4 regions of the Bacillus sp. EA-CB0995 genome follow, and region 3 is predicted to be linked to each of the others. Evidence: predicted binding sites of a transcription regulator. Region 3 holds the regulator's gene; each other region holds the start of a gene.

The links. Region 3 encodes Rex, which represses fermentation and respiration genes when NADH is low (regulators of the CRP and FNR family bind a similar motif). Its sites were predicted from a motif close to TTGTGAAATATTTCACAA; they were not measured.
Region 1: the regulator Rex is predicted to act here: its motif matches at 2,864-2,881, upstream of ACEWFJ_RS03645 (L-lactate dehydrogenase).
Region 2: the regulator Rex is predicted to act here: its motif matches at 2,482-2,499, upstream of ACEWFJ_RS04340 (L-lactate dehydrogenase).
Region 4: the regulator Rex is predicted to act here: its motif matches at 1,532-1,549, upstream of ACEWFJ_RS22335 (anaerobic C4-dicarboxylate transporter family protein).

What each region holds. Positions count from the first base shown of each region.
Region 1 is NZ_CP169269.1:695,826-701,043, forward strand. Features, by position in the region: gene ACEWFJ_RS03620 (MBL fold metallo-hydrolase) at 83-805, shown strand; gene ACEWFJ_RS03625 (TetR/AcrR family transcriptional regulator) at 809-1,366, shown strand; gene ACEWFJ_RS03630 (permease) at 1,466-2,041, shown strand; gene ACEWFJ_RS03635 (hypothetical protein) at 2,295-2,480, shown strand; gene ACEWFJ_RS03640 (spore coat protein) at 2,494-2,742, shown strand; gene ACEWFJ_RS03645 (L-lactate dehydrogenase) at 2,976-3,926, shown strand; gene ACEWFJ_RS03650 (PTS sugar transporter subunit IIC) at 3,947-4,960, shown strand; gene ACEWFJ_RS03655 (phosphatase PAP2 family protein) at 5,055-5,218, opposite strand, start outside.
Region 2 is NZ_CP169269.1:805,536-810,753, forward strand. Features, by position in the region: tRNA gene ACEWFJ_RS04265 (tRNA-Met) at 8-84, shown strand; tRNA gene ACEWFJ_RS04270 (tRNA-Ile) at 89-165, shown strand; tRNA gene ACEWFJ_RS04275 (tRNA-Ser) at 185-277, shown strand; tRNA gene ACEWFJ_RS04280 (tRNA-Met) at 305-381, shown strand; tRNA gene ACEWFJ_RS04285 (tRNA-Asp) at 384-459, shown strand; tRNA gene ACEWFJ_RS04290 (tRNA-Phe) at 470-545, shown strand; tRNA gene ACEWFJ_RS04295 (tRNA-Thr) at 561-636, shown strand; tRNA gene ACEWFJ_RS04300 (tRNA-Lys) at 646-721, shown strand; tRNA gene ACEWFJ_RS04305 (tRNA-Gly) at 729-799, shown strand; tRNA gene ACEWFJ_RS04310 (tRNA-Ile) at 808-884, shown strand; tRNA gene ACEWFJ_RS04315 (tRNA-Asn) at 888-962, shown strand; tRNA gene ACEWFJ_RS04320 (tRNA-Ser) at 968-1,058, shown strand; tRNA gene ACEWFJ_RS04325 (tRNA-Glu) at 1,065-1,136, shown strand; gene ACEWFJ_RS04330 (hypothetical protein) at 1,288-1,587, opposite strand; gene ACEWFJ_RS04335 (penicillin-binding protein) at 1,681-1,905, opposite strand; gene ACEWFJ_RS04340 (L-lactate dehydrogenase) at 2,622-3,566, shown strand; gene ACEWFJ_RS04345 (GlgB N-terminal domain-containing protein) at 3,926-4,933, shown strand; gene ACEWFJ_RS04350 (hypothetical protein) at 4,873-5,218, shown strand, end outside.
Region 3 is NZ_CP169269.1:19,380-24,597, forward strand. Features, by position in the region: partial or broken gene groL (chaperonin GroEL) at 1-569, opposite strand, end outside; gene groES (co-chaperone GroES) at 608-892, opposite strand; gene ACEWFJ_RS00080 (CPBP family intramembrane glutamic endopeptidase) at 1,263-1,991, shown strand; gene ACEWFJ_RS00085 (YdiK family protein) at 1,994-2,191, shown strand; gene ACEWFJ_RS00090 (redox-sensing transcriptional repressor Rex) at 2,218-2,847, opposite strand; gene ACEWFJ_RS00095 (ABC-F family ATP-binding cassette domain-containing protein) at 3,029-4,954, shown strand.
Region 4 is NZ_CP169269.1:4,346,755-4,351,972, forward strand. Features, by position in the region: gene ACEWFJ_RS22320 (cytochrome-c oxidase) at 1-70, shown strand, start outside; gene ACEWFJ_RS22325 (methyl-accepting chemotaxis protein) at 182-286, opposite strand; gene ACEWFJ_RS22330 (DUF1292 domain-containing protein) at 678-947, shown strand; cyclic di-GMP riboswitch class I at 1,221-1,307, opposite strand; gene ACEWFJ_RS22335 (anaerobic C4-dicarboxylate transporter family protein) at 1,601-2,914, shown strand; gene ilvA (threonine ammonia-lyase) at 3,025-4,233, opposite strand; gene ACEWFJ_RS22345 (cupredoxin domain-containing protein) at 4,656-5,045, opposite strand; gene ACEWFJ_RS22350 (hypothetical protein) at 5,120-5,218, shown strand, end outside.

The DNA.
Region 1 (5,218 bases), 680 kb from region 3:
AAATGGAATTTTCAGTGACAAAAACTAATACCATTAGTATAATAAAACTAACACCATTAGTTTTTAAAGGGGAGCTGGAAATATGAGAATGATGCATGAGAAAACGGTATATCAATTGTCATTTTTGCCAAGAGTGTTTCCTGTGAATTGTTACTTTGTGGAGGAAGAAGACGGTTTAACTTTAATTGATGCGGCGCTGCCATATAGCGCAAAAGGCATTTTACAAGCAGCTCAAAAAATCGGAAAGTCGATTACTAATATTGTATTAACACATGCACATGATGATCACGTTGGTGCGTTAGATGCATTAAAGGAAGTACTTCCTGATGTTCCTGTTTATATTTCTAAGCGGGATGCGCGTTTGTTAGAAGGGGATACGACATTACAAAGAGATGAACCAAATACGCCAATAAAAGGCGGTGTGCCTAAAAAAGTGAAAACGAGACCGGATGTTTTATTAGAAGATGGAGATCGAATTGGTTCGCTTCTTGCAATCATGACACCGGGACATACACCAGGTTCTATGTCATTTCTTGATACGCGAAATAACGCCCTTATTGTTGGTGATGCATTTCAAACAAGAGGAGGCATGGCTGTTTCGGGACAAATGAAATTTTGGTTTCCGTTTCCTGCAATGGCAACGTGGAGTAAAGAAGTAGCATTACAGAGTGCAGAGAAGCTAAGAGAATATGAGCCTTCCTTACTTGCGGCAGGGCATGGGAAAATGATAAAGGATCCAGGCGCTGCAATAGACAGTGCCATTGAGGAAGCAAAGCGGAATGTAGAAAGTATGAAAGAGGGTTAATTTATGTCACCGAGAATCGGACTTACATTACAGAAAATTGTAGACACAGCGGCAGAAATCGCAGATACAAATGGAATACAAGAAGTAACATTAGCGTCATTATCGCAAAGGCTGGGAATACGTTCCCCCTCTCTATATAATCATGTGAAAGGGTTACAAGACGTACGAAAAAACCTTGGTGTTTACGGAATAGAGCAGCTGCATGAGGCGCTGAAAGAGGCGGTAGAGGGTAAAAGCATGGATGAAGCAATTCATGCATTAGGAGAAGCGTACGTGTCGTTTGTCCGAAAACATCCTGGATTGTATGAAGCAACTTTTTTACGAGATGAAGAAGTGCAACAAGCAGGTGATGGAACTGTAGAGCTTTGCCTTCATGTTTTACAACACTATGGTTTAGAAGGTGAAAAAGCACTTCATGCGACGCGTGGACTAAGAAGTATTTGTCACGGATTTTCGTCGATTGAACAGCAAGGTGGATTTGGGTTGCCGCTGGATTTAGATACAAGTTTACATTTATTACTGGAAACGTTTATTAAGGGACTGCATGTAATGAAAGAATAAAGAAGGAGAGAGAAACCATGAATTTTTTGCTGTTCATGCTTCTTTTTACAGTAGGTTACGGCTTGTTAGAGATGAAAGTGCAAAAGGATGTGAAGTGAAATGTTTGCAGGACATTTTGGCTTAGCTGCAGCAGTGAAAGCAAAGTCACCGAAAATACCGCTTTGGGCTCTCATGTTAAGCACACAATTATTGGACGTGATCTTTGTGCCGCTTTATGTTTTAGGAGTAGAGACAATGGTACCTATTGGTGGTAATGGTTATGGTGAAGTTGTGATTCATGCGGATTATTCACATTCTTTAATAGGAGCACTGTGTATTGCCTTTTTTGCAGGAATAGTGGGTATGAAGTTTTGGGGAAGACGAAGTGGCTTTGTTATTGGAGCGGTAGTTTTTAGTCATTGGATCCTTGATTTACTTGTGCATCGTGCTGATTTGCCGTTACTTCCTGGGAATTTCGGAGACTTTCCTTTGCTGGGTTTTGAGCTATGGAGATTTCCAGTTATAAGCATTGCATTGGAATGTATTCTTATTGCATTAGGTGGTATATTATATTTCCGATTTGTTGTTTCGAGTGTAGAGCAACAAAAGAAATCTATAGCAAGAGTAGCCGGCGGTGTAGTAGTTGTGTTATTAATTCTTTCGTTAATTACAGATGTATTTGGTTTTGCGGCCTGAGTATAAAGTGAAACTTCCATCAGTGACGCTTTTTTCACTGATGGTTAGTTGAACCAATCGGGCTTTTACGGGCAGTTATCCCCCACCTATCTTCCTCGCTTCTCTCTCAATCTTGAGGTGGGGGTCTTACTGCCCGTTAATGCGGGATAAATGAGAGGAAACCTTAGAAGCAATTCTAAGGTTTTTTAGTGCATACAATTCAAAAATAAATAGATACTAAATGTTGAATGAACAAAGAAAGGAAGGCTGTTAGATGCAAAATTTAAACGAGCTTGAAGTGGAGAATTTACGTCATCTTATTGGCGGGCATGCAACAGTTATTAACAAATTACAAGAGTATGCACAGTCATGTACGGATCCGCAGTTGAAGCAGATGCTGCAAAAAGATGTGCAAGATGCACAAAATACGAAGCAACAATTAATGTCTTTTCTAGGATAGGAGTGTAAAGAACATGAATGAAAAAGATATGGTAAATGATTATTTAGCTGAATTAAATGCAAGTTTAACAGGCTATGCGAATTACATTGCTCAAACGAATAACGATCAATTATATCAAACGTTAATTCAAATTCGTAATCAAGACGAAATGCGTCAACGTAATCTGTATCAATTCGCAAAGCAAAAGAATTATTATCAACCAGCAGCTCCTGCTAATCCAACGATTGTTCAGCAGTTGAAGAATCAACTAAGTGCGCAATAAGAAAAGAGAATTTTTTAAAACGGGTGACGTAACCGAGACGTTACCTGTTTTTTTTGTGAAAGTAAAATGTTCGTGACTTTGTCGAAATTATGTGCAAGGGGACATAAAACGTCCATATTATTTGTGATATATTTCACAAAATGTACATGGTTTCCATGGTAAAAACTTCTATAATAAAAAGTGTAAAGAACACAGCACAAAGAAAATTACACTAAGAAGCAGGTGAGATTGTCATGAATAGAAACACAAGAAAGATTGCGATTATTGGTACTGGATTAGTTGGATCAAGCTGTGCGTATTCTATTGTGAATCAAGGAATCTGTGAAGAATTAGCGTTAATTGATCTCAATCATGAACGAGCAGTTGGCGAAGCAATGGATTTATCACACTGCATTAATTTTACAAATACAAGAACAAAAGTATATGCAGGAACCTATGAAGACTGCAAAGATATGGATATTGTTATTATTACAGCGGGACCTGCTCCAAAGCCAGGTCAAAGTCGCCTTGATACTTTAGAGGCAAGTGCGAAAATTATGAAGAGTATCGTACCAAGTGTAATGGAGAGCGGATTTGATGGCATCTTCCTAATCGCATCAAACCCAGTTGATATTATTACTTATCAAGTTTGGAAATTATCAGGTTTGCCAAGAAATCGCGTCCTTGGTACTGGGACATCATTAGATTCTTCTCGTTTAAGAACAATTTTATCTGAAATGCTGGAAGTTGATCCTCGTAGCATTCACGGTTACTCATTAGGTGAGCATGGCGATTCACAAATGGTTGCTTGGTCACATGTAACAGTAGGTGGAAAGCCTGTCTTGCAAATTTTAGAGGAGCAAAAAGAGCGTCTAGGTGAAATTGATTTAGATGAAGTTGTGGAAAAAACAGCAAAAGCTGGTTGGGAAATTTATAGACGGAAAGGAACTACTTATTACGGTATTGGGAATGCGTTAGCTTATATTGCACGTTCTATTTTTAATGATGATCACTGTATTATTGCTGTATCAGCCGTTTTAGACGGTGAATATGGTGAGTATGAAATTTCCACAGGTGTACCAGCTATCATTACAAGAGATGGTATAAAAGAACTTGTTGAACTGAACTTAACAGAAGCTGAAGAAAGCCGATTTGCAAAATCAAATGACATTTTACGCGACTACATGAAAACAATCGGTTACTAAACTAGAAGAAGGTGAAACAGATGAAGGAATATATCATGCCTCGTATATTCAAAGGATCTGCAGGAATTGCACAAGGTATTTTCGTATCTCTTGGAATTGGTTTGCTCATCGAAAATATAGGAAGAATTGCTGATATTCCTATGTTAATTACAATCGGAGTTGTTGCGAAATCACTTATGGCGCCAGCAATTGGAGCAGGAATTGCTTTTATGCTCGGAGCAAATGGACTTGTCATTTTCTCAGCGATGGTTGCAGGAACGATTGGAGCTGGATCAATTTCGATTACTGCAGCCGGTTTGATGATTAAAACTGGTGAACCAATCGGTGCGTTATTAACAGCAACACTAGCAGTTTATATCGGTAAACGATTAAGCGGAAAAACTGCTGTAGATATGATGCTTGTTCCGTTTGCCGCAATATTAGGTTCAGGTTTAGTAGGTATTTGGTTATCTCAAAATATTAGCCCAGTCTTAAATGCAGTTGGAGCATTTATTAAAGATAGCTCAGCTGGCAGCCCATTTATCGCTTCTGTTGTACTTGCGGTTGTTTGGGGATTGTTATTAATTTCTCCAGCGTCATCAGCGGCGCTAGCAATTGCACTTAGCCTAGACGGAGTGGCAGGCGGTGCTGCCCTTGCAGGATGCGTCGCTCAATTTATCGGATTCGCTGTTATCTCTGCGAAAGAAAATAATTTAGGTGGTATTTTAGCACAAGCCCTTTGTACACCGAAAGTACAGCTTCCGAATATTACTAAGAACCCGATGATTCTTGTACCAACTGTTGTCGCCAGTGCAATTGTAGGTCCTGTATCGGCGCTTGTATTCCAAATGACAGCGGGGAAAGAAATTGCGGGTCTTGGACTTAGTTCTTTAATCGCACCAATTAACTTAATTTCAAGCAAAGGATTGAGTGTTGTTCCAGCGATGGTAATTACTTATATCATAATTCCAGTAGCTGTTTCTTATATACTGTATATGATTTTGAAAAAAGCAGGTCGCATTAAACCTGGCGACATGACTGTACCACAATCTTAGAGACTATAATATACCAATTTGAAAATCTCTTCTTACATAGATAAAAGCAGACTGAAGAAGCCGCAGTCTGCTTTTGTTTTCATAGATTATACGATCATCCAGCAGGGGCTTTAACCTTTTGTTTACGTAATTCAAATACAGATTGCATAGCAGCATAAAGAAAGCTTGCTACTACGATGCCTGTTATTACATCTATAAAGGCGTGCTGTTTTGTAAACAAAGTAGATAAAATAATGAGTACGCCAACAAATGTTAATA
Region 2 (5,218 bases), 790 kb from region 3:
TATTTATGGCGGTGTAGCTCAGCTGGCTAGAGCGTACGGTTCATACCCGTGAGGTCGGGGGTTCGATCCCCTCCGCCGCTACCATAAAGGACCTTTAGCTCAGCTGGTTAGAGCAGACGGCTCATAACCGTCCGGTCGTAGGTTCGAGTCCTACAAGGTCCACCACTCAAGTTTCATATATCTCGGAGGTATACCCAAGTTCGGCTGAAGGGATCGGTCTTGAAAACCGACAGGCGGCGAGAGTCGCGCGGGGGTTCGAATCCCTCTACCTCCTCCATTTTTATTTAAAAGAATATTATATCATCGCGGGGTGGAGCAGTCTGGTAGCTCGTCGGGCTCATAACCCGAAGGTCGCAGGTTCAAATCCTGTCCCCGCAACCAATGGTCCCGTGGTGTAGTGGTTAACATGCCTGCCTGTCACGCAGGAGATCGCCGGTTCGACCCCGGTCGGGACCGCCATTTATATTAAGGCTCGGTAGCTCAGTCGGTAGAGCAGAGGACTGAAAATCCTCGTGTCGGCGGTTCGATTCCGTCCCGAGCCACCATTTTGAAATATACAAGCCGGCTTAGCTCAATTGGTAGAGCAACTGACTTGTAATCAGTAGGTTGGGGGTTCAAGTCCTCTAGCCGGCACCATTTCAAAATGAGCCATTAGCTCAGTTGGTAGAGCATCTGACTTTTAATCAGAGGGTCGAAGGTTCGAGTCCTTCATGGCTCACCATTTTTATGCGGGTGTAGTTTAGTGGTAAAACAAGAGCCTTCCAAGCTCTGGTCGAGAGTTCGATTCTCTTCACCCGCTTTTTCTATGGGCCTATAGCTCAGCTGGTTAGAGCGCACGCCTGATAAGCGTGAGGTCGATGGTTCGAGTCCATTTAGGCCCACCATATTCCGCAGTAGCTCAGTGGTAGAGCTATCGGCTGTTAACCGATCGGTCGTAGGTTCGAGTCCTACCTGCGGAGCCATATATAGAGAAGTACCCAAGTGGCTCAAGGGGCTCCCCTGCTAAGGGAGTAGATCGCTTACGCGGTGCGAGGGTTCGAATCCCTTCTTCTCTGCCAGAAATTGGCCCGTTGGTCAAGTGGTTAAGACACCGCCCTTTCACGGCGGTAACACGGGTTCGAATCCCGTACGGGTCATAAAAAAAGAGATAGCATATATGCTATCTCTTTTTTATTTGTCTTGTGTTAATGGATAATTAATCCTCAACTTTAATCACATGAGTATTAATTAAAGAAGATAGTTTTTTTATTTAAAATACAATTCTTCGTTTTAATATCAATAAAAATGCTAAAGAACAATTGCATCAATGCGCTCGCAATTAGCGAGGATAATGCGCCCACTTTTATCTATAAACGTAGCAAGACCTGTGTTAAAGTGAAATCCTGTGAAAATTGAAACGGTTAATGGTGTGCCATTAACTATAATTTCGTTTACTTTTCTTCCTAAATTAAAGGTGTTTAAAAGGCAACAAATATCTTCAAGGTGTTTGTTTTTATTTTTTATATGTGAAGATTGTATATCTGTGTCCTTTACTAAATTCGGATTGAATATTTTAGGGGTAGCAGTATGATTTATGAGAATTGACATGTTTCTTTCCCTCTTCCTCTTTTGTTTATCTCGGATAGAAATATATTTTGAAATTATAAAAAAAGAGCTTTTTTCAAAGCTCTCTTTTATAAACTAGCCCTTACTAATTGTAAGTGCTTGAATATCACGGCAATCTATAAGAAGTACTCCTCCTTCTTCGTCTCCTTCTGTAAATACGAAAGTTGCGCAAAAGTTTTCAGGATTAAAGTTAACAAACGTAACATCATCTATAAAGTTTCCATTTAGAAAAATATCTACTACTGTACCTACCTGTAATTCTGCTAGTTGTTCACAGACGCATTTTGTATGCTTATTTATATAAACCAACTCCTTTCAAAATAAATTTTTGACTCAATATATAATATTTGAAAGCTGAAAAAAGGTGTGGACAACTTATATAAGATATATGAGTATTTTCATTTAGCTTAATAATACAAAGGTGCATTGTATTATTATGGGATTTTGTGTTGTCAACTTGTTATATGCCGGCGCTGTTATTGGGTTATGTTTCTTCTTTTTATAAAGTGAAACTTCCATCAGTGGGGGTTCTTCATCCCCCACTGATGGTTAGTTGAACCAATCGGGCTTTTAAAGGCCGTTATCCTCCGCCTATCTTCTTCGCTTCTCTCTCAATCTTGAGATGGGGGTCTTACTGCCCGTTAATGCGGGATAGAAAAAACGGGGCTTATCCAAAGGCAAGTAGGTGTCTTTTGGGAGAGTCCCTTTTACTGCTTACGTATGTTGGATATTGGCGAATCGCCGAATAGACGATAAGTGGTTTATGATTCTGGCGGAACTAGTATGTGAATGTATTTCGCTTAAACTGGGATAGATTCCATACCTGATACTATAATTTTCTCTCATCTGTGAAAAAGTTCACAAATAGGTCATAATTTGTGAATACATTCACAAATGAACGTGCTACAATATGTGTGTAAGGAAGTTAAACAATATAAAATCAGTATTTTAATTATTTACTTAAATGACAATGATAATAATAATAATGAAATGAAAAATAGAGAGGGGATTTTACCATGAAAAAAGGTATTAACCGCGTAGTATTAGTAGGAACAGGAGCTGTAGGTTGCAGCTATGCATATTCTATGATTAACCAAGGTGTAGCTGAAGAGTTTGTTCTTGTTGACGTAAACGAAGCAAAAGCAGAAGGGGAAGCAATGGATTTAAGCCATGCTGTTCCATTTGCTCCAGCTCCAACAAAAGTTTGGAAAGGCAGCTATGCAGATTGTAAAGATGCAGATCTTGTTGTTATCACTGCTGGATTACCACAAAAGCCAGGTGAAACTCGCTTAGATTTAGTTGAGAAGAATACAAAAATCTTTAAACAAATCGTTCGCGGCATTATGGATAGCGGATTTGATGGTATCTTCTTAATCGCAACTAACCCAGTTGATATTTTAACTTATGTAACTTGGAAAGAATCTGGATTACCAAAAGAACGTGTAATTGGTTCTGGTACAACTTTAGACTCTGCTCGCTTCCGTTACATGTTAGGTGAATACTTAGATGTGGATCCACGCAACGTTCACGCATATGTTATTGGTGAACATGGCGACACAGAGCTTCCAGTATGGAGCCATGCTACTGTTGGTGTACAAAAACTTGAAACAATCTTAGCAAACAATGAAAAGTACAATCAAAGCGATTTAGATGAAATCTTTGTGAATGTACGCGATGCTGCTTATCATATTATTCAACGTAAAGGTGCAACTTACTACGGTATCGGTATGTCACTACTACGTGTAACTAAAGCGATTTTAAACAACGAAAACAGCGTATTGACAGTATCTGCATATCTTGAAGGACAATATGGACAACAAGATGTTTACGTAGGTGTTCCAGCAGTTATCAACCGCCAAGGTGTTCGAGAAATTGTAGAGCTTGAATTAAATGAAGAGGAAGAATTGAAATTTGATCATTCTGTAAAAGTGCTAAAAGAAACTATGGCACCAGTACTATAATCCAAATTGTATAAACCCCTTTCCGGCAGCCCCCTGTATATCCCCTTTTGCCGGAAAGGGTTTTTTTATGTTTTGCTGAAAGTTAATTACTTTTTAAACGTAATATGTATTTTACTCTAATAGGAAGTAATGAATCGCAGTAAAATCTCCCCTCTTTTTCATTTTGAAAATTATTCTAAAATAAAACGCTTACAAGGAATATTCGTCAAAATTCGATATTTTCAGCGGAAATTTACGGAATTCCCATGAATTTCCGCGAAAAAAACGTATGTTTTTTTAGAAAATCGCAAGGATATTTCTATTTACCGAAGAATAGTAATAACATATTTAAAATTCTGTCATCTTGTGAGGTGAACATAGTGATTGTAACAAATTGTAATGAGGAAAAAATGCTATTGTTTCATAAAGAGAAATTTTACGATAGCTACGAAATATTTGGTGCTCATCTAACGAAGGAAGATGGGGTGCAAGGAACACGTTTTTCTGTATGGGCTCCTCATGCACAAGCTGTGAGTATTGTAGGAGATTTTAATGAATGGAATAATCAAATTCATAAAATGGTGCGAGTGACAGAGGATGGAATTTGGTCTTTATTCATACCAAATGTAGCTCAGCTGGAATTGTACAAATATGCAATTGAAGCCTTAAACGGCCATACAATTTTAAAAGCTGATCCGTATGCAATATATGCTGAAGTGAGACCAAATACGGCATCCATTGTTTATGATATAAAAGGATATAAGTGGAAAGATCAGAAGTGGTTTCAAAAAAAGAAACGAAAACCAATTTATAATGAACCGTTAGCAATTTATGAGCTTCACTTTGGTTCATGGAAAAAGAAAGAAGATGAGTCTTTTTACTCTTACAGAGAAATGGCAGATGAGCTTATTCCGTATGTAGTAGAGCATCAATTTACTCATATTGAAATTATGCCGCTTATTGAACACCCATATGATCGTTCTTGGGGATATCAAGGGACTGGATATTATGCACCGACAAGTAGATACGGAGCACCGCAGGATTTTATGTATTTTGTCGATGAATGTCATAAATATGGGATCGGTGTCATTTTAGATTGGGTACCAGGGCATTTTTGTAAAGATGCTCATGGGCTTTATTTGTTTGATGGAGAACCAACGTATGAATATAGAGATCTTGATGTACAAGAAAATCACGTATGGGGAACTGTGAATTTTGATTTAGGAAAACAAGAAGTACGAAATTTTCTCATTTCGAATGCATTGTTTTGGATGAAGTATTATCATATCGACGGCTTTCGCGTTGATGCGGTTGCTAACATGCTATATTGGGAGCGAAACGGGGGCAGGAAAGTAATGAACATGCTGTATTATTCCTGCAACAGCTGAATGAAGCAGTATTTGCGGAAGATCCAACTTTCTTAATGACTGCAGAAGATTCAACAGCATGGCCGCTCGTAACTGCACCGACATACGAAGGTGGACTTGGTTTTAATTATAAATGGAATATGGGCTGGATGAATGACATTTTAAAATATATGGAATGTGCGCCGGAGTATCGGAAATATATTCATGACAAAGTAACATTTTCACTGCTTTACACGTATTCTGAGAATTTTATTTTACCGTTATCACATGATGAAGTTGTACACGGGAAAAAGTCGCTATTAAATA
Region 3 (5,218 bases):
ACCTTCTACTACATCTAATTCTGTTGTGAAACCTTTAGATTCTTCTAATGTAATAACGCCGTCGTTACCAACACGCTCCATCGCTTCTGCAATTAATTGTCCTACTTCTTCGTCAGCAGCAGAAATAGCAGCTACTTGTGCGATAGAAGATTTACCTTCGATTGGTTTAGAGATTGTTTTTAATTCTTCAATTGCTGCTACAACAGCTTTTTCAATACCTTTACGAAGACCCATTGGGTTCGCACCAGCTGTTACGTTCTTTAAACCTTCACGAATCATCGCTTGTGCTAATACAGTTGCAGTTGTCGTTCCGTCACCAGCTACATCATTTGTTTTGCTAGCAACTTCTGCTACTAGTTTTGCACCCATGTTTTCAAATGCATCTTCTAATTCGATTTCTTTTGCAATTGTTACACCGTCATTTGTAATAAGCGGAGAACCGAATTTTTCTCAAGTACAACGTTACGACCTTTTGGTCCAAGCGTAACTTTTACTGCGTTTGCAAGAGTGTCGACACCGCGAAGCATCGAACGACGTGCTTCTTCACTAAATTTAATATCTTTTGCCATAATATTTGACCCCCTTGAATTTTTAAAGATTTATATAATTAACTGATAACTGCTAAAATGTCGCTTTCACGTAAAATTAAGTATTCTGCACCTTCGTATTTTACTTCAGTACCTGCATATTTTGAGAAGATAATACGATCGCCTACAGCTAACTCTAAAGCAACACGCTCACCATTTTCAAGCACACGACCAGTACCAACTGCCACTACCTTACCTTCTTGTGGTTTTTCTTTTGCAGTGTCTGGTAATACGATACCACTTGCTGTTTTTTCTTCTGCTTGAACAAGTTCAATTACAACGCGATCACCTAATGGCTTTAGCATGAACAATAACCTCCTCAATTTACTATGTAAATTTTATGTTTATTAGCACTCAAACACTTCGAGTGCTAACACACTTATTATAATAAAGAATCTCATTTTCTTTTGCAAGTGAAAAAACGTAATTTTTCGGAAAACTATTTTACATCCTCTTCAGTCTTTCCATAAGCTTCTCTTCTTTACCTGATGAGTAGCGTAATAATATAAATCCTTGGCTTCATGGAAGATCGGCACTGATAGAAGATTCTATTTGATATTCCATCGTTTTTCCCTCTTCTCCTATGTTACAATAAGAAGATGCCATAAGTTGTTTTCTCTATGGATAGAGCATTTTCCTTTTTCATTACAAAAAATTTAAAAAGGAGTTACGAAATTGAAGAGACAATACTGGTGGGTTGTTGTTACATATATTTTAATGCAATTATCAGGTGTAATTGGAGGGTGGCTCCTTTTAAAAAGCGGAATATACAACAATGGAAACAGGAGCTTTCAAGAAGAGGTTCAATTGGCAACTGCACATTGGGGAATAATTAGCTTCTTTGTCGCTCTTATCATTATCCTTCTGATATTACGCAACGATACACAATCAGAAAAATGGGATCGGGAAAGAACAAACATTCCCGCTACAATAGGATGGATTATTTTGGGGGTTTTTCTTGCTTTATTTGCCCAAGTAATTGCTGGCACAATTGAAACACAAATTTTTAAAGTTAAACCTGAATCTGAAAATACACAAAACATTATCGAGATTATAAAAGCTGCTCCATTATTTATGATTGTTTCTTCTATATTCGCTCCCATTCTTGAAGAAATTGTATTTAGAAAGATTCTATTTGGAACACTATATAAACGATATAACTTCTTTATCGCAGCAATTGTGAGTTCACTTATATTTGCTTTAATTCATTTTGACCCTACACATTTATTAGTGTATATTTCCATGGGGCTTGTTTTTTCATTTTTATATGTAAAAACAAAACGAATTATTGTACCTATTATGGCTCACGTTATGATGAATACAAATGTTATGTTAATTACATTTGTACTTCACCCATACATAGAAAAAGCTGAAAAATTGCAAGGATTCATCGGAGGATTTTAAACATGCGAACTTCACCATTTGTTATGGCAACTTTGTATTTTCTTCTTGGGTGTATTTTTACATACTTAGCAATTACAAGTGTTGAAGATACAATTTGGAACTTTTATACAATATTACTTGCTATAATGGCAACAGTTGATTTTAATTTGGCACTTCGCCTTCTTTTTTCTAAACCGAAAAAAGGTAGTATGAAGAAATAATAAGAACGCAGGGAATTCCTGCGTTTTTATTGTGGGTAATTTTTTAAAAAGTACACAAGCGTTTGTAATTCTACCGCTAAATCGATATGATGAATTCGAATATGTTCTAATATATTTAACCTAGCAGGTGTAAAGTTTAAAACACCTTGTATACCAGTATGCGATAAGCGATCTGCTACAGCTTGTGCAACAGAAGCAGGTACTGTTAATATTGCCACTTTTATATCATCGGATAATTTCTCTTCTAATTCATCCAGGTGATATACTGGAATTCCTCCGATTTCTTTTCCAACTTTCTCTTCATCAACGTCAAATGCCATCTCAATTTTTGTATTATTATTTTTCGTAAAATTGTAATGTAAGAAAGCTGTCCCTAAATTACCTACCCCTATTAGTGCTACACGCGTTACATCATCTTGATCAAGTGTTTCGCGGAAAAACGACAATAAATAATTTACGTTATAGCCGTATCCCTTTTTCCCTAATGCCCCAAAGTATGAAAAATCTCTTCGAATCGTCGCCGAATCCACTTTCACCGCTTCACTTAATTCTGCAGATGATACGCGTTGCTTACCAGATAACGATAAGTTTTGGATAAATCGATAGTATAGAGGCAATCTTTTGGCAGTCGCCTGCGGAATTTTAGGCTGCTCCATGCAACCCCTCCTCTCTTCCTATCTGTTCAAGTGATTGAAACATGTACGGAAGTTTAGCATTGAAAGTTTTCCCTGTATAATAGAGAGAGAACTTCTCTATTATGTTCAACTATACACTATTTTTAGTATGATTGAGAAATATAATCATGGCAAAGTTAAGAAATTATTTGAGGTGAAAACATTGATTCTACTACAAGTGAATAACCTTTCCAAGTTATACGCCGCTGAAGTGATTCTTTCAAACATTAAGTTAGAGGTACAGACGCGTGATCGCATTGCACTTGTCGGCCGTAACGGCGCTGGAAAGTCTACATTATTAAAGATTATTGCGGGAGAACTATCCCATGACAGCGGAGAAATTATTAAACCGAAAGATGTATCTATCGGTTACTTAGCACAGCACACTGGTCTTGAAACATCATTAACCATTTGGGATGAAATGCTAACGGTATTTCTCGACTTGCAACGCATGGAGAAAGAACTCCGAAGGCTAGAACAAGAAATGGGGAAAGAAGAAAATTTCACAAATGTCACTGTACACGAAAGATTGTTAGCAGAGTATGATCGCCTGCAATTAGATTATAAAAATAAAGGCGGCTACCAATACGAAGCTGATATTCGCTCTGTTTTAAGCGGACTTGGCTTTCCTTCTGAGACACACGGAACTACAATCTCCACTTTAAGTGGTGGGCAAAAAACTCGTTTAGCTCTTGGCAAATTATTACTAACAAAACCAGATTTGCTTATTTTGGATGAGCCAACCAACCATCTAGATATCGATACATTAACGTGGCTGGAACAATATTTACAAGGCTATCCTGGTGCTATTTTAATCGTTTCACACGATCGATACTTTCTAGATAAACTCGTAACACAGGTGTATGAAATCTCTAATAAACAAAGTCGAAAATACACGGGGAACTACAGTAAGTATTTAGAACTTAAAGCATCGCTATACGAACAAGAAATGAAGCGTTATGAGAAACAGCAAGAAGAAGTCACAAAGTTACAAGACTTCATTCAAAAAAATATCGCCCGCGCTTCCACAACAAAACGGGCACAAAGTCGCCAAAAACAATTAAATCGTATGGAGCTTATGACAAAACCACTCGGTGATACAAAATCTGCTTCTTTCCACTTTGATATCGATAGGCAAAGTGGCAATGATGTACTACAAGTAAAAAATATCACAATTGGTTATAATAACGAGCCAATCATTGAGCACATTCATTTCCAATTAACGAGAGGTGATAGTGTTGCACTTGTAGGTCCAAATGGAATCGGAAAATCCACTTTATTAAAATCTCTTGTGGATAAACTTCGTCCTTTAAACGGCAGTTTTTCATTCGGCTCTAACGTTTCTATTGGATATTATGACCAAGAACAAGCAAACTTAACATCATCAAAACGCGTATTAGATGAACTTTGGGATGATTACCCGCTGCAACCAGAAAAAGAAATCCGCACAGTACTTGGAAACTTTTTATTTTCTGGTGATGATGTTTTAAAGCCAGTCTCTTCTTTAAGTGGTGGACAAAAAGCACGTTTAGCTCTTGCAAAACTGATGATGCAAAAATCAAATGTGCTTATTTTAGATGAACCGACAAACCATTTAGACTTAAGTAGTAAAGAAATATTAGAAAATGCTCTTATTGATTTTCCAGGAACTATTTTATTTGTTTCTCATGACCGCTATTTCATTAATCGCATCACCACAAAAGTTATTGAATTGTCAACAGATGGGGCAGAGGAATATCTAGGCGATTACGATTATTATATAGAAAAGAAAAATGAAATGTTAGAGCGGGCAGAACTTGAAGAACAAGAAACGAATAAACCTGTACAAAAACAAGTGGCGCAAGAAAAATTAAATTATATTGAAGAAAAAGAACGTAAAAAGCAAGAGCGCCAACGTACGCGTAGAATTGAGGAATTAGAAGAAAACATTGCTGCAATGGAAGAGCAAATCGCTACATTAGAAGAACAACTTTGTCTGCCTGAAGTATATGCTGATTACGAAAGAGCAAGTGATATTACAGCAGAAAAACAAACACTACAAGAGCAATTAGAAGCATGTATGGAAGAATGGGAAGAATTACAAATATAAAAAATAAAAAGGTCAGCAGTTACGCTGACCTTTTTATTTATCCACAGTGTTATTCACATATTCAATTTCATATTATCAAGATAAATATTAATTTCCCCACATTATCCACAAATAAAATAATATTTATCCACAGGTTATACTCACAAAAAAACCTATATTATCAACAGATAATATAGGTTTTATCCACAGGTTGTGGTTAATTATGTGTATAAAGTGAAACTTTCATCTGTGGCCCCACTAACATTTAACTAAACTTCTCTTCTT
Region 4 (5,218 bases), 140 kb from region 3:
TATTCTTGTTGTTCTCGCTATTATTATCTTTTCTATTAATATTTTTACACATGTAAAAGAAAATTCATAATGACGTTCTTTATGAATTGAACCTTCCATCATCGGAAATCTTACTGCTCTTTATACAAAATACATGAAAAAAAGCAGAAGCGGTTAACGCTCCTGCTTTTTTCATGATATTTCAGCCTTTAAATTCTCCAATAAGCTCTCGCAGCTCATAGGCAAGCGTATTTAAACAACTTGCTAATTCTGCTACTTCTTGAACAAACATTTCTTGCTCTTTCATACTTTCTTCCACTGTCTATTCAAAACATATAATGACGAATCTAAATCTTTATTTTTTGAGATAAGGTAGGGATAGAAGTAAGAATGTAATTACATCAATAAAGCTTAGTCTAATACATTTTTTTAATGGAACAGTGAGAGAAGTTCACAAGGGTAGTCAATAACCAAATATCCACATGCAACCCATTTCTAAAGTTGATGGGCATGTGACGAGAGCTCAAAATGTATTCATTCATATTCACAGATGATATCCTTTTAGTTGGATTTTTACGCTGAATCAGCAAGAAATTGTTGTTCTTTGAGCATTAATTTGATATTTTATGGAAAGATATACTAGTAAGTATACGATTTGAACGTTCTATTTTTTAGAGTATAACAGGAGGAGAATGAATATGTCGGAAATTGAAGTAGGCGAAATTTTTACCCTTAGCGATGAGAGTAATGAGGAGCAGGAAGTTGAAGTGCTCGGAACGATGAATGTCGAAGGAGCAGAATACATTGCTGTTGGCTTTGTAGAAGACATTCAAACGGAAACAGAGGAAGACATTGATATCTTCTTTTTAAAAGTAGAAGAAGATAGTGAATTCTCATACATTGAGAGTGACGAGGAATTTGAAAAAGTATCTGCTGCGTTTGAGAAAATTATGGACGAGCAAGAATAATATTGGTTGGACACAAGAGGGGGATGCATATCTGCCCTCTGTTTTTGTATATAGGGGTACCGCCCCATTGCCATCAAGTCAAGAAATTCATTGTTTCCCAAAACAATAAATAAACTGGATTCCCATAGGTAACTAGGAAGAGAGAAAATTTTCGTTTTGGGGATTCTTCAAAATCTTAGCTTGATAGGTATGCGGCAGGACCCCTTACAGAAAAATAGCAAAAAAAAGAGACCAATGTATGAAAAAAGCATTGGTCTAAACCAATCCTATCAGTCCGGTAGCTGGCTAGCTTAGTCCATTTCAACCTGAGCCCCTATAGTTTTGCGACCCTATGTTTCCATAAGTTTGCCTTTCTCGATGAACGAGTTGAACGATATGGGAATTTTATGAGAATTACACAATTCTCTGTCCACAGATTACAACATCTAAATCAAATTGCCTATTCATTTGCACATATAAATATAAATTTCACAATGACTCTTTTGTAAAATAATTGTAACAAAAAGGAGTGAATCATGTTTTTGATATGCTATATAATAAAAATGGATATTTTCAGAGATTTATTTTATTATTCATTATTTAATTTTTGAATCATTAAACAAATTAAGTTATTTGATAATAACGATTGATTATTATCTCGGAGGTACTATACTATGTTCTGGCTACAGTTTATCATCTTATTACTCTGCATTTTCATCGGTGCGCGCCTTGGAGGTATTGGCCTTGGAGTAATGGGAGGTGTTGGTATGACAATCTTTGTCTTCTTCTTCCACTTACAACCAACCTCCCCGCCAATCGATGTTATGCTTATGATTTTAGCAGTTATTACAGCCGCTGGGGCACTACAGGCCGCTGGGGGGATGGACTATCTTGTTCATATTGCAGAAAAAGCGCTTCGCAAAAACCCGAAACGTATTACGTTCTTTGCCCCAATTGTCACTTATTTATTTACGTTTTGTGCAGGTACAGGCCACGTTGCCTATTCAGTCCTTCCTGTCATTGCTGAAGTATCGCGTGAATCAGGAATTCGACCAGAGCGTCCACTGTCAATTGCTGTTATTGCATCGCAGCAAGCGATTACAGCAAGTCCAATTTCAGCAGCAACCGTTGCACTTCTCGCTATGCTTGCTGACTATCAGATTACACTATTAGATATTTTAAAAATTAGTATTCCATCTACCTTTATCGCTTGTATGTTAGCTGCTTTCGTCGCAAGCAAAATGGGAAAAGAGCTAAACGAAGATGAAGAATACTTAAAACGATTACAAGAAGGCATGATTCCAAAACTAGAAGAAAAGAAAGAATTTATTGTCCCGAAAGGTGCAAAACTGTCTGTTATCCTCTTTTTATTTGCAACAGTTCTAGTTGTTCTTCTTGGATCTTTTGAAGCGTTACGTCCTAGCTGGATGATAGACGGAAAACTTGTACGTCTTTCTATGCCAAACACCATTGAAATGGTGATGCTAACAATCGCTGCACTTATTATTATTTTTTGTAAACCAAATGTAGAAAGTATCGTGTCTGGTAACGTCTTTAAAGCAGGAGCAACAGCAGTTGTTGCGATTTTCGGCATCGCATGGATGGGAGATACGTTCTTTAACGGTAACTTACAAATGATTCAAGGTTCTATTCAAGGTCTCGTAACGAGTGCACCGTGGTTATTCGCAATTGCACTATTCGTGCTATCAATCTTGCTATATAGTCAAGCTGCAACGGTACGTGCGTTAATACCACTTGGATTAACACTTGGCATTTCACCCGCACTATTAATTGCGATGTTCCCAGCTGTAAACGGATATTTCTTTATTCCAAACTACGGAACAATCGTTGCAGCAATTAATTTTGACCGTACAGGTACAACGCGTATCGGTAAATATGTGTTAAATCATAGCTTTATGATCCCGGGTCTTGTTGCAACAATTACATCAATCGGAATTGGAATGTTTCTCGTTTCACTGATGTTTTAATGAAGAAAGAGCTAGCCTTTACAAGGGCTAGCTCTTTTTAATCAAACGTTTGTTTAAATATTTATCCCGCGTTAACGGGCAGTAAGACCCCCACTGATGGAAATTTCACCCTATTCAATGATTTCGATACTATATCCTTTCTTCCGCATTCCCATTAGCACTTGCTCAATATGCTCATTATCTTTCGTCTCAAGAGAAAGGTGCAGCTGCGCATAACCTGGGAATACTTTCGTTCCAATTCTCTCTAAATGAATATGAAGAACATTCGCTTCAAAATCGGTTACAATCTGTAATACTTGTTGTAGTTGCCCTGGCTTATCTTTAATCGTCGTTGAAATATGGACAAATCGGCCTGCTTCAACCATCCCGTGTTCAATAATACGAGAAATAAAATTAACATCAACATTACCACCACTTAATACAGAGACAATCTTTTTCCCTTGCTCAGGCACTTTTCCATATAACATGGCAGCTAATGAAGTAGCACCCGATCCTTCTACAAGTAATTTATTACGCTCTAATAACATAAGCATTGCCCGAGCAATCTCCATTTCATCCACACAGAAAATATCATCTACATAACGTTGCACAAGCTGAAAAGTGAGATCCCCTGGTTTTTTCACCGCAATTCCATCGGCCATCGTTGGTGTTGATTGTACCGTCACCCTTTGTTTTTCCTGCAAGGATTGCTTCATACTAGGACACGCTAGCGCCTGTACACCATATATTTTCACCGATGGCTTTTGTTCTTTAATTGCCATCGCAACGCCCGCAATTAAACCACCACCGCCAATAGGACAAATGACCGCATCAACATCATCAAGCTGATGCAATATTTCTAACCCAACTGTTCCTTGTCCAGCAATAATATCCTCGTCATCAAATGGATGGACAAATGTCGCTCCAGTTCGTTCTTTTAAATCAAGTGCATAAGCTAAAGCTTCATCAAAAACATTTCCTTGCAATTCTATATTAGCTCCGTAACGCTTTGTTGCAAGTACCTTACTGAGCGGCGCTCCTTTTGGCATAACAATTGTACAAGGAATGCCGAGCATATTACTAGAATAAGCAACACCTTGCGCATGATTACCAGCCGATGCCGCCACAACTCCTTTTTGTAATTCTTCTTTGCTAAGCGAAGTCATTTTATTATAAGAGCCACGTACTTTAAAGGAACCTGTCTTTTGGAGATTTTCTAGTTTTAAATACACTTCATTATGAGATAACTCGCTAAATGTACTGGAATAATCTAATGGTGTTGTATGTACAATGCCTTTCATTTTTTCATGAGCAGCTATAATATTTTGTAACGTAATCATGTCGTCGCCTCCGAAGCAGTATATTCATACACTTTAGTTTCAAACGGCACAATTTGTTTTATACGAAAAAAGAATATTGCTTTAAAATAGAGTTTGATCCAAAACACCTCACAAACCCGTATTTTACGGTAAATGAGAAGAATCCATTTTGAAAAAAAGATTGATTAAAATGGATTCTTCTTTAGCATATTTAAGTTTCGGTTTTATAAAAAAGTTTGATCATTTTTCACCTTAGATCTTCCACAATAGCGCCCGATTGTGGAAGATCTTAATTACTATGTCTTTTTGAACAAACCTACTTCTTTACTTTTTATAAGAACATCCGTTCACAGAGGGAAGTTAGCAGTTATAATGATGTCTGGGTAATAATAAGTAAGTTACCGTTGCTTATAAAAAAAGCAAGGCCCGATTGGCCCTGCTTGTTATTTGACTATTACTTTTCCATCCATTCCTTTCTGGAAATGGTACCGACATATCAGTTCATATGTACCGGAATCTTGAGGTTTCACGGTAATGGTTCTTTCTTTTCCCGGCTGGACTTCGGCGTCAATTCTGAGCTTTTCCACTGTGAAGGTGTGCTCTTTCTTACCTTGGTTTTTCAATATCAACGTTGTCGTTCTTCCAATCGGAATAGTGATGACATTCGGATTAAAGTAATCATCATTCAACTCGACCTCAATCACTTTCACTGACTCCATAGGCTGTGTTACGACGCCGGATTCGGCAAATACACTGAGTGAGCCCGGAGTTGTCACAACCACAATCATCGCAAGCAAAACGACCAATCCAGTTAACCACTTTTTCACAGACATTCGCAACCCTTCCTTTCCTAAGCACTATTGTTTTCCAATTCATAAAATATTATCACTATAAATAGGGTTCCAACATGCTTCAAATAGTAGCTCTTTTATCTGAAACAGTGACAAAGAAAAAAATCGACTCTAATAACGATCTTCTGGAATCTATTCTTCTTCAATTAACCTGC